3 regions of the Kitasatospora sp. NPDC094019 genome follow, and region 3 is predicted to be linked to each of the others. Evidence: riboswitches for the same ligand, from Rfam matches in the RefSeq annotation. Region 3 holds a riboswitch; each other region holds the start of a gene.
The links. A riboswitch is a leader RNA that binds a small molecule or an ion and turns the genes downstream of it on or off. The one in region 3 is predicted to bind thiamine pyrophosphate.
Positions count from the first base shown of each region.

Region 1: it holds a riboswitch for thiamine pyrophosphate, as region 3 does, so the genes downstream of both, thiO (glycine oxidase ThiO) here and ACIQ9P_RS11455 (purine-cytosine permease family protein) in region 3, are expected to answer to the same signal.
Region 2: it holds a riboswitch for thiamine pyrophosphate, as region 3 does, so the genes downstream of both, thiC (phosphomethylpyrimidine synthase ThiC) here and ACIQ9P_RS11455 (purine-cytosine permease family protein) in region 3, are expected to answer to the same signal.

Region 1 covers NZ_JBIWIF010000001.1:453,447-456,713, forward strand. Annotated here, with positions in the region: gene thiE (thiamine phosphate synthase) at 1-67, opposite strand, end outside; gene ACIQ9P_RS02100 (Rv2175c family DNA-binding protein) at 64-429, opposite strand; gene ACIQ9P_RS02105 (NAD(P)/FAD-dependent oxidoreductase) at 484-1,713, opposite strand; TPP riboswitch at 1,822-1,934, shown strand; gene thiO (glycine oxidase ThiO) at 1,929-3,092, shown strand; gene thiS (sulfur carrier protein ThiS) at 3,089-3,267, shown strand, end outside.
Region 2 covers NZ_JBIWIF010000004.1:81,279-84,545, forward strand. Annotated here, with positions in the region: gene ACIQ9P_RS10500 (LPXTG cell wall anchor domain-containing protein) at 1-30, shown strand, start outside; gene thiC (phosphomethylpyrimidine synthase ThiC) at 166-1,938, opposite strand; TPP riboswitch at 1,994-2,128, opposite strand; gene ACIQ9P_RS10510 (hypothetical protein) at 2,293-2,499, shown strand; gene ACIQ9P_RS10515 (SPFH domain-containing protein) at 2,625-3,267, shown strand, end outside.
Region 3 covers NZ_JBIWIF010000004.1:299,850-303,116, forward strand. Annotated here, with positions in the region: gene ACIQ9P_RS11455 (purine-cytosine permease family protein) at 62-1,444, opposite strand; TPP riboswitch at 1,438-1,585, opposite strand; gene ACIQ9P_RS11460 (S1C family serine protease) at 1,771-3,267, shown strand, end outside.

The DNA.
Region 1 (3,267 bases), on a different contig from region 3:
GCTCGCGCCGGGCGTCGGTGCACAGGTAGAGCCGGGCGTCGGCGAGCTGTCCGCGCCGGTCGGTCACCACGCCATCGCCTGGGCGCGCCGCTTCACCTCGGTGGCCCGGTTCTCGCACAGCGCCTGCATCGGGGTGCCGGGCAGCGACGGGTCCTCGGTGAACATCCACACCAGGATCTCGTCGTCCTTGAAGCCGCTGTCGCGCAGCACCGTCACCGTGCCGATCAGGTGCTTCACCGGGCCGGTCTCGTCGATGAACGCCGCCGGGACCTGCAGCGACTTGTTGGGGCCGCGGCGGACGGCGATCAGCTCACCCTTCTTGACCATGTTGCGGATCTCGGTGACCACCACACCCCACCGCTCGGAGATGTCGGGCAGGTAGACCCACGCGGGGACCAGGGATTCAATCTTGGCTTCGATCTCACTCACCCCACCAGACTGCCACCTCCGCGGCCCCCCGCGCACCACTCGGCCCTCCGGCGGCTATCCGGCGAGCGCCGACTTCAGCGGGACGGCCGGGTCGGCCGCCCGGGCCGGGTCCAGTACGGCGGCGCGTTCGACCAGCCGCCGGCCCTGGGTGAGGTCGCGCGGCCGGTCCACCGTGAGCAGCGCCCGCAGGACGCCGTCGCGCAGCCACAGCACCGACCAGTCGGCGTCGGCGGGTGAGCCGCGCCACAGCGGTTCGTCGTCCGCGCCGTGCCGTCCGGCGTACTGCACCATCCGCCCGAACTGCTCCGACCAGAAGTACTGCACCGGGTCGTACGGCGGCGCGTCCGTCCCGAGCAGGGTGGCGGCGGCGGCCTCGCCGGACTGCAGCGCGTGGTCCCAGTGCTGGACGGTCAGCCGGGTGCCGGAGCGGGCCGAGGGGTAGCCGACGCAGTCGCCGGCCGCGAGGACGCCCGGCACGGTGGTACGCAGCCGCCCGTCCACCAGGACGGCGCCGGCCGCGTCCAGCGCGACGCCGGTGCCGGCCAGCCAGCCGGTGGCCGGGCGGGCGCCGACGCCGACCACGACCTCGTCCGCGGGCAGCCGCGAGCCGTCGGCGAGCAGCACCGCGCCCGGTTCGACGGCGGCCACGCCGGTGCCGCAGCGCAGCACGGTCCCGGCCTCGGCGTACCAAGCGGCCATCGCCCGGCCGATCTCGGTGGGCAGCGCGCCGGGGACGGGCGCCGGGCCGGCCTCGACCACGGTCACCTCGCAGCCGGCCGCCCGGGCGGCGGTGGCCACCTCGGCGCCGATCCAGCCCGCGCCGACCAGCACCAGGCGCAGGCCGGGCCGGAGCAGGGCGCGCAGCGCCAGCGCGTCGTCCAGGGTGTGCAGCAGGTGGGCCCGCTCGGCGCCGGGCAGGACCCGCGGTTGGGAGCCGGTGGCGATCACCAGCGCGTCGTACCGGACGTCCCCGGCGTCGGTGTGCAGGGTGCCGGCCGGTCCGGGGCCGCCGTCGGGGGTGAGCCCGGTGGCGCGGCGGCCGGTGAGCAGCTCGACGTCGAGCCGGTCGAAGTCGAGGTCGAGGGAGGTGCTGTCGCTCCTGCCGAGCAGGACGTCCTTGGAGAGCGGCGGCCGGTCGTAGGGCGGGTGCCGCTCCTCGCCGACCAGCGTGATCCGCCCCTCCCAGCCGTCCCGCCGCAGCACCGCGGCGCACTGCGCCCCGGCCAGCCCCGCGCCCGCCACGACCACCCGGTCCGTCCGTCCCGTCCCGCTCAGCTCAGCCACGTCCGTCACTGTACTGAGGCCGGTCGCAGGTCCTCGGACGTAGGTCCGCCGCTCACGGGGGCCCTGTGCGGGCACCTTCAGCGGCCGGACCCCCCGGAGTTAAGGTGGGAGCACCATCACGGGAGCCCGGCGGACCGGGCTGAGAGGCGGGCTGGCACGGCCCGCGACCGTCCGAACCTGATCCGGGTCATACCGGCGAAGGGAGAGCAGCGACTTTGACACGCTTGGCACCGGACGACCGCGCCGAGGTGCTGGTGGTCGGCGGCGGGATCATCGGGCTCGTGGTCGCCTGGCGGGCGGCCCGGCGGGGCCTCGGGGTCACCGTGCTCGACCCGGCCCCCGGCGGCGGCGCCGCACAGGTCGCGGCCGGCATGCTCGCCCCGGTCACCGAACTCCAGTACGGCGAGGAACCCCTGCTCCGCCTCGGCACGGCCTCCAACGCGCGCTGGGCGGACTTCGCCGCCGAACTCACCGAGGCGAGCGGCGGTCTGGACACCGGCTACCGGCAGTGTGGCACCCTCGCCGTCGCGCTGGACTCCGACGACCGCGAGGAACTGCGCGAACTGCACGCCTTCCACCGGCGGCTCGGCCTGGACTCGCAGTGGCTCACCGGCCGCGAGGCCCGCCGGCTGGAACCGATGCTCGCCCCCGGTGTGCGCGGCGGACTGCACGTCACCGACGACCACCAGGTGGACGGCCGTCGGCTGGCCGCCGCCCTGGTCCGGGCCTGCGAACGGGCCGGTGTGCTGCTGCGCCGCGCCGAGGCCGCCGAGCTGCTGGTCGAGGGCGACCGGGCGACCGGCGTCCGGCTCGCCGACGGCACGGTGCTCGCCGCCGGGCGGGTGGTGCTCGCGGCCGGCTCGCGCAGCCACCTGCTGCCCGGCCTGCCCCCCGGTGTGCTGCCCGCGATCCGCCCGGTCAAGGGCCAGGTGCTGCGGCTGCGGGTGCCGCCGGCCTACCGGCCGTTCCTGTCCCGCAACGTCCGCGCCGTCGTCCGCGGCGGCCACATCTACCTGGTGCCGCGCGCCGACGGCGAGCTGGTGATCGGCGCGACCACCGAGGAGCAGGGCCACGACACCACGGTCACCGCCGGCGGGGTCTACGAGCTGCTGCGCGACGCGCACGAGCTGGTGCCCGGCCTCACCGAGCTGCCGCTGGTGGAGACCGGCGCCGGGCTGCGGCCCGGCTCACCGGACAACGCGCCGCTGCTCGGCCCGACCGCCCTGCCCGGCCTGGTCGCCGCGACCGGCCACTACCGCAACGGCGTGCTGCTGACGCCCGTCACCGGCGACCTCCTCGCCGAGTACCTGGCCACCGGCGACGTGCCGGAGCTCGCCCGCCCGTTCTCCCCCCACCGATTCACGAAGGTCCCGGCATGAGCCCCCGCAGCAGCGACACCCCTCCCCACGTCCGGCTGAGCGTCAACGGCGAGCCGCGCGAGGTGCCCGCCTCGACCACCCTGGCCGAGGTGGTCGCCACCCTCAGCGAGGCCCACTCCGGGGTCGCCGCCGCCCTCAACGAGACCGTGGTGCCGCGCACCCGGTGGCCGCTCAC
Region 2 (3,267 bases), 220 kb from region 3:
TACGCCAGGCGCCGCCGCGCCCAGGACTGACGCGGCACGCGGGTGCCCCCGGACGGCCGAGGCCGTCCGGGGGCACTCTCCGTTTCCGGGCTCCGACCACGGCGGGGCCGACCCGCGGCTCCCCCCACGGGTCGCGGGGCGACCCCGCCGCTCCGGTGGACCCGCTCAGTCCGCCAGCGGCAGGTACACCCGGTTGCCCTGGGCCGCGAACTCCGCCGACTTCTCGGCCATCCCGGCCAGGGCGTCGGCGCCGTACCCGGACTCGACCGCCGTCGACCCGTCGCCGTGCTCGTCGCGGATCTTCTGGGAGATCTTCATCGAGCAGAACTTCGGGCCGCACATGGAGCAGAAGTGGGCCGTCTTCGCGGGCTCGGCGGGCAGGGTCTCGTCGTGGAACGCGCGGGCCGTCTCCGGGTCGAGGGCCAGGTTGAACTGGTCCTCCCAGCGGAACTCGAACCGGGCGTCGGAGAGCGCGTCGTCCCACGCCTGGGCGCCGGGGTGGCCCTTGGCCAGGTCGGCGGCGTGGGCGGCGATCTTGTAGGTGATGACGCCGGTCTTCACGTCGTCCCGGTTGGGCAGGCCGAGGTGCTCCTTGGGGGTGACGTAGCAGAGCATCGCGGTGCCCCACCAGGCGATCATCGCGGCGCCGATGCCCGAGGTGATGTGGTCGTAGCCGGGCGCGACGTCCGTGGTCAGCGGGCCGAGGGTGTAGAACGGCGCCTCGTCGCAGATCTCCTTCTGGAGATCCATGTTCTCCTTGATCTTGTGCATCGGGACGTGTCCCGGGCCCTCGATCATCACCTGGACGTCCCTGGCGCGGGCGATCCGGCCCAGCTCGCCCAGGGTCTGCAGCTCCGCGAACTGCGCCTCGTCGTTGGCGTCCGCGATCGAGCCGGGACGCAGGCCGTCACCGAGCGAGAAGGTGACGTCGTAGCGCGCGAGGATGTCGCAGAGTTCCTCGAAGTTGGTGTAGAGGAAGTTCTCCTGATGGTGCGCCAGGCACCAGGCGGCCATGATCGAGCCGCCCCGGGAGACGATGCCGGTCTTGCGGCGGGCGGTCAGCGGCACGTAGCGCAGCAGCACGCCCGCGTGCACGGTCATGTAGTCGACGCCCTGCTCGCACTGCTCGACGATCGTGTCCCGGTAGACCTCCCAGCTCAGGTCCTCGGCCCGGCCGTCGACCTTCTCCAGCGCCTGGTAGAGCGGCACGGTGCCGATCGGCACGGGGGAGTTGCGCAGGATCCACTCGCGGGTGGTGTGGATGTTGCGGCCGGTGGAGAGGTCCATGACGGTGTCGGCGCCCCAGCGGGTGGCCCAGGTCATCTTCTCCACCTCCTCCTCGATCGAGGAGGTGACGGCGGAGTTGCCGATGTTGGCGTTGATCTTCACCAGGAAGTTGGTGCCGATGATCGACGGCTCGACCTCGGGGTGGTTCACGTTGACCGGGATGACGGCGCGGCCGCGGGCCACCTCGTCCCGGACGTACTCGGGCGCCAGGCCCTCGCGCAGGGCGACGAACTCCATCTCGGGGGTCACGATGCCGCGCCTGGCGTAGCCGAGCTGGGTGACCGCGACGCCGTCGCGGCCGCGCAGCGGACGGCGCGGGCGGCCGGGGAACACCGCGTCCAGGTTGCGGAGGTTCCCGCCGCGCGGCGAGGTGTGCTTGATGCCGTCGTCCTCGGGGCGCGCCTCGCGGCCGTCGTACTCCTCGACGTCGCCGCGCTGGCGGATCCAGGCGTCCCGCAGCGCGGGCAGCCCGCGCCGGACGTCGGGCTCGTAGGCCGGGTCGGTGTACGGCCCGGAGGTGTCGTAGAGCGGAATGCTCTTCCCGTTGGTGAGCACGACCTCGCGGTACGGCACGCGCAGGTCGGGGCGGGACCCCTCGCGGTGGGCCTTGCGCCAGGCGGGGGTGGGGTAGCCGGTGCCGGCGCTGGTCACGGCGGTGCCGTGCGCGGACGGGGACTGGGCAGACTGCGGCTGTGCCTCAAAGGTGGTCAACGGACCTTCAACTCCCTACGCCGGCATTACCCGGTCAGGTTCCTGCGGTCGACGCAGCCTCCGGTCCGTCGTCCGACGTCCCGTTCAGCGCCCTCTCAGCCCGGTGCTCCGAGCTCCCGCGTCCGCAGGCGGTGTTGCCCGCGCATGACGTCCAACACCGTAGCGAGCCGACCGCCGGAGGTCCAGAGGGGGTCCTCGCGGGAGAACGGCGAGGTCCGGCGGGTGAACGGTGGGGCGCGGACGCCTCCCGGGGGGCAGACTGGCTTCGGAGCTGACGAGTCGAGGGAGGCCGACGTGGTCGGGAGCACGGGGCGGGTCACCGGAGCGGTGGGTGCCGGGCTGGTCGGCGAGGTGATGGTGCACGTCCCGGAGCGCCGGGGCGCCGAGGCGTTCCTCGCCTACCTCGCCGTTCCCGGGGACCGGCTGGTGGTGGGCACGCCGGTGGTGGTGATCGACTACCAGCCGCCGCGGACCGTCTACGTGGCGCCGCTCGGTCCGTGACGATCCGCGGACCTTCCCGTGACGATCTTGTGACGGTGCGTCAGGTCAGTTCCCTTTCCCCGCGGACAGCCCGGGCGGACAATCCATTTCGGCGCATCTCCTGCGCCGGAAGGGGGAGTTGAACCATGGGATACGTCATCGTCGGGGCAGTCGCCGCGGCCGTGGTGGTCGGGATCACGCTCTTCAAGCTCATGTGGCGGGTGGCCGAGCCGAACGAGGCACTCATCATCTCCGGTTCCCGCCACCGCACCGAGGGGGTCGGTGACGGGCTGGGTTTCCGGATCGTCACCGGCCGGGGGACCCTCGTCACCCCCGGTCTCCAGGGCGTCCGGCGGCTCTCGCTGGACCTCAACGAGGCCGAACTGAACGTCGAGTGCGTCACCACGCAGGGCATCCCGGTCCGGGTCAAGGGCGTGGTGATCTTCAAGGTCGGCGACGACGACGTCTCCATCGCGAACGCCGCCCGCCGCTTCCTGGACCAGCAGAAACTGATCAGCCAGCGCGTCCACAACGTCTTCGCCGGACACCTGCGGTCGATCGTCGGCGGCCTCACCGTCGAGGACATGATCCGCGACCGCGAGCGGCTCACCGGCGAGACCCGGGCCGCCTCCGGGCTGGAGATGGAGAAGCTCGGGCTGATCATCGACACCCTGCAGATCCAGGAGATCATCGACCCGACCGGCTACATCAAGAACCTCGCCATCCCGCACGCCGCCGCCGTCCAGCGGGACGCCCGGATCGCCCAGGCCCAGGCCGACCGGATGGCCA
Region 3 (3,267 bases):
CCGCGCGCATTCCGCCGCAATTTCCGGCCGCCCTCGGGTCGGCCTCGGTCCGGCCGTCCGGTCAGCGCGCGTCGGCGGCGGTCCGGCCCCGGGTGAGCGGGGTGAGCGCCCAGGTCGCCAGGGCGGGCACCAGGAAGCCGAACAGCGAGGCCGAGGTCCACTCCTGCGGGGTGAAGTGCAGCACCTCCTGCGCGGACGTCCAGAAGTCCGTCCACCAGCCGGCCACCGCGGTCGGCGCGATCAGCTGGTAGACCGCGAAGCCGAGCGCCCACGGCAGCAGCATCAGCCAGCGCGACGGTGCCTCGTCCGAGAGGTCCCAGCCGCGCCGCCCGGCGCCGAGGAAGTAGTCGACCGCCAGCACCGCGAACATCGGCACGAAGACCGAGCCGATCAGCCCCAGGAAGGCGTAGTACGAGTCGGTGAACGCGGTGATCTGCAGCGCGAGCACGGTGATCAGCGCACCGGTGGCGCCCGTGAGCACCCGGCGGTCGACCTTCGGCAGCAGGTTGTGGATCGACATCGCGGTCGAGTAGACGTTCGCGAAGGACTGGTCGGTCTCGCGCAGCACCAGCACCAGCAGGAACAGCCAGCCCGCCCACACGCCCAGGAAGGAGTCGAAGATCCGGTCCGGGTCGCCGTCCGCCTGCAGCAGCGCCATCAGCCCGAGCACGTAGCACCAGACCTGCGCCACCGTGTAGCCGGAGAAGCTGCCCCAGAACGCCGAGCGCGGGGTCCGCGAGTGCCGGGTGTAGTCGGCGGCGAGCGGGACGAAGGAGATGGACACCGCGATCATCGCGTCCGTCGCCCGCAGGAAGCCGTGCCAGTTGCCCGCGCCCGGGTCGGTGATGCCGTTCCGGCCGAGCTGGACGGTGAAGTAGACCATCGCCACCGCCACCGCGACGGCGACGAAGCGGCGCAGCACGGCGATCGCGCCGAGCGGCCAGATCGTCAGCGCGGTGGTGACCGCGCCGGCCAGCACGACGAAGAGCCAGCGGTAACCCTCGGTGCCGACGACGGTCTGCGCGCCGAGCGCGATCGTCAGCAGCTCGTACACGCCCCAGCCGACGCACTGGACGATGTTGAGCACCGTCGGCACGTAGGACAGCCGGGTGCCGAACAGTCCGCGCAGGGTGGCCATGGCGGGCGCGCCGGTGCGGGCGCCGATCAGCGCGGCGACACCGAGCATCGCGGTGCCGACCACGGTGCCGGCCACGATCGCGGTCACGGCGGCGGCCAGCGACAGCTCGCCGCCCTTGGCGCCGAGCACGGTCGCGGCGGTGCTGAAGCCGATCAGCGAGACGCCGAGGTTCATCCAGAGCGCGAAGTGGTCGCGGAAGCGGAGGGTGCGGGGCGGCTCGGTGTCCAGCACCAGCGGCGCCTCGACCCGGGCGGCGGGTTCCAGGACGGCGGTTGCCGAGGACGAGGACGTCGAAGCAGGCGGCATGGCCGATTTCTCCCTACGCCGGCATTACCCGGACAGGTTCCGGCGGTCTGCGCCCCCTCGACGGCTGTCCACGGATCCCGTGGCGTACGGTCGACCGGCGCACTCTCAGCCTGGTGGGTCCAAGCTCCCGCGTGTCAGTTCGAAGCGACAGGCTAGCGGGCACGGCGAGGAACGCCAAGGCCAGGGGGCCGGACGGGCGGCGCCGGGGGGCGTCCGTCTGGCCGGGCTAAGGATTCTTATGAGTTCTTCAGAAGGCTCCTTACGGCAATCGAATCGAGTGTGCGAAAAACTATGGTTGTTGGTCCTGTCAGCGATGGAGGTCGTCCGTGAGCAGCGAGCGCGAGGTTGGGTCCACCGGGCCGCAGGGGGAGCAGCCCTCCGGCGGCCAGGGGGTGGTGGGTTCCCCTGCTGACGGTCCGGCGCAGCAGAGTGCGGCGGTCCCGGCGCCCGCGGCGGAGCAGCCGGCTCCGGCCACCGAGGGGGGTTCCGGCGGGTTCACGCCCACCGTGGCCTTCGGCAAGCTGACCGCCCCCGAGCCGGCGGCCCCGCCGGCCCCGGCGCCCGCCGTGCCCGGCGCGCCGCCGGCCGTCGAACCCGGCTACCTGGACGCCCCGCCGCCGGTCCTGCCGCCGGCCGCGCCCGCCGCCCCGGCCGCCCCGCAGGGCGGCAACCCGTACGCGACCCCGGCCCCCGGCACCCCGGTGCCCCCGGCCCTGGCCGCGCACGACCCGTACGCGGCGCCGTCCGCCCCGCACGACCCCTACGCGGTGCCCGCCGCCGCGCAGCACGACCCGTACGGGGCGCCGGCCGCCCCGCCGGCCCCGGGCGCGACCGGGCAGCACCACCACCCGTTCGGCGCCGGCCAGCCGCTCGGCGGCTGGGGCGCCCACGACGTCACCCCCGGCGCGCCCGGGGCCCCCGGCGGCCCCGGCGGTCCGCACGGCTACCCGGGCGACTACCCCGGCGCCCCCGGCCACGGCGGCCCGCGCAAGAAGCGCGGCGGTGGCCTGATCGCGCTGGTCGCGGCCGTGGCCCTGGTGGCCGGCGTGGCCGGCGGCGCGGTCGGGGTGGCGATCGCCGACCGCGACGACAGCTCCGTCAGCGCCGCGGCCGACCGCAGCTCCACCACGGTCCAGGCCAACAACACCCAGAAGAACGAGCCCGCCCCGGGCTCGGTCGCCGGCATCGCGCAGAAGGCGCTGCCCAGCGTCGTCACCATCAAGGCGCAGGGCAACGGCGAGTCCGGCACCGGAACCGGTTTCGTCTTCGACACCGAGGGCCACATCCTCACCAACAACCACGTGGTCGCGCCCGCGTCCAGCGGCGGCAAACTGACCGTCAAGTTCGCCGACGGCAGCTCCTACGGCGCCTCCGTGCTCGGCCGCGCCGAGGGCTACGACGTCGCGGTGATCAAGCTCGACAGCCCGCCCAAGGGCAAGCTGACGCCGCTTCCGCTGGCCGACTCCGACAAGGTCAACGTCGGTGACTCCACCATCGCCATCGGCGCGCCGTACGGCCTGGAGTCCACCGTCACCACCGGCATCATCAGCGCCAAGGACCGCCCGGTCGCCTCGGGCGACGAGACCGGCTCGCAGGCGTCGTACATGAACGCGCTGCAGACCGACGCCTCGATCAACCCCGGCAACTCCGGCGGTCCGCTGCTGGACTCCTCGGGCGCGGTGATCGGCATCAACTCCGCGATCCAGTCCAACGCCTCCGCCAACGGCCGGGCCGGCTCCATCGGCCTGGGCTTCGCGATCCCGGTCAACCAGGCCAAGTGGGTCGCGGACACCCTGATCAAGACCGGCAAGCCGGTCTACGCC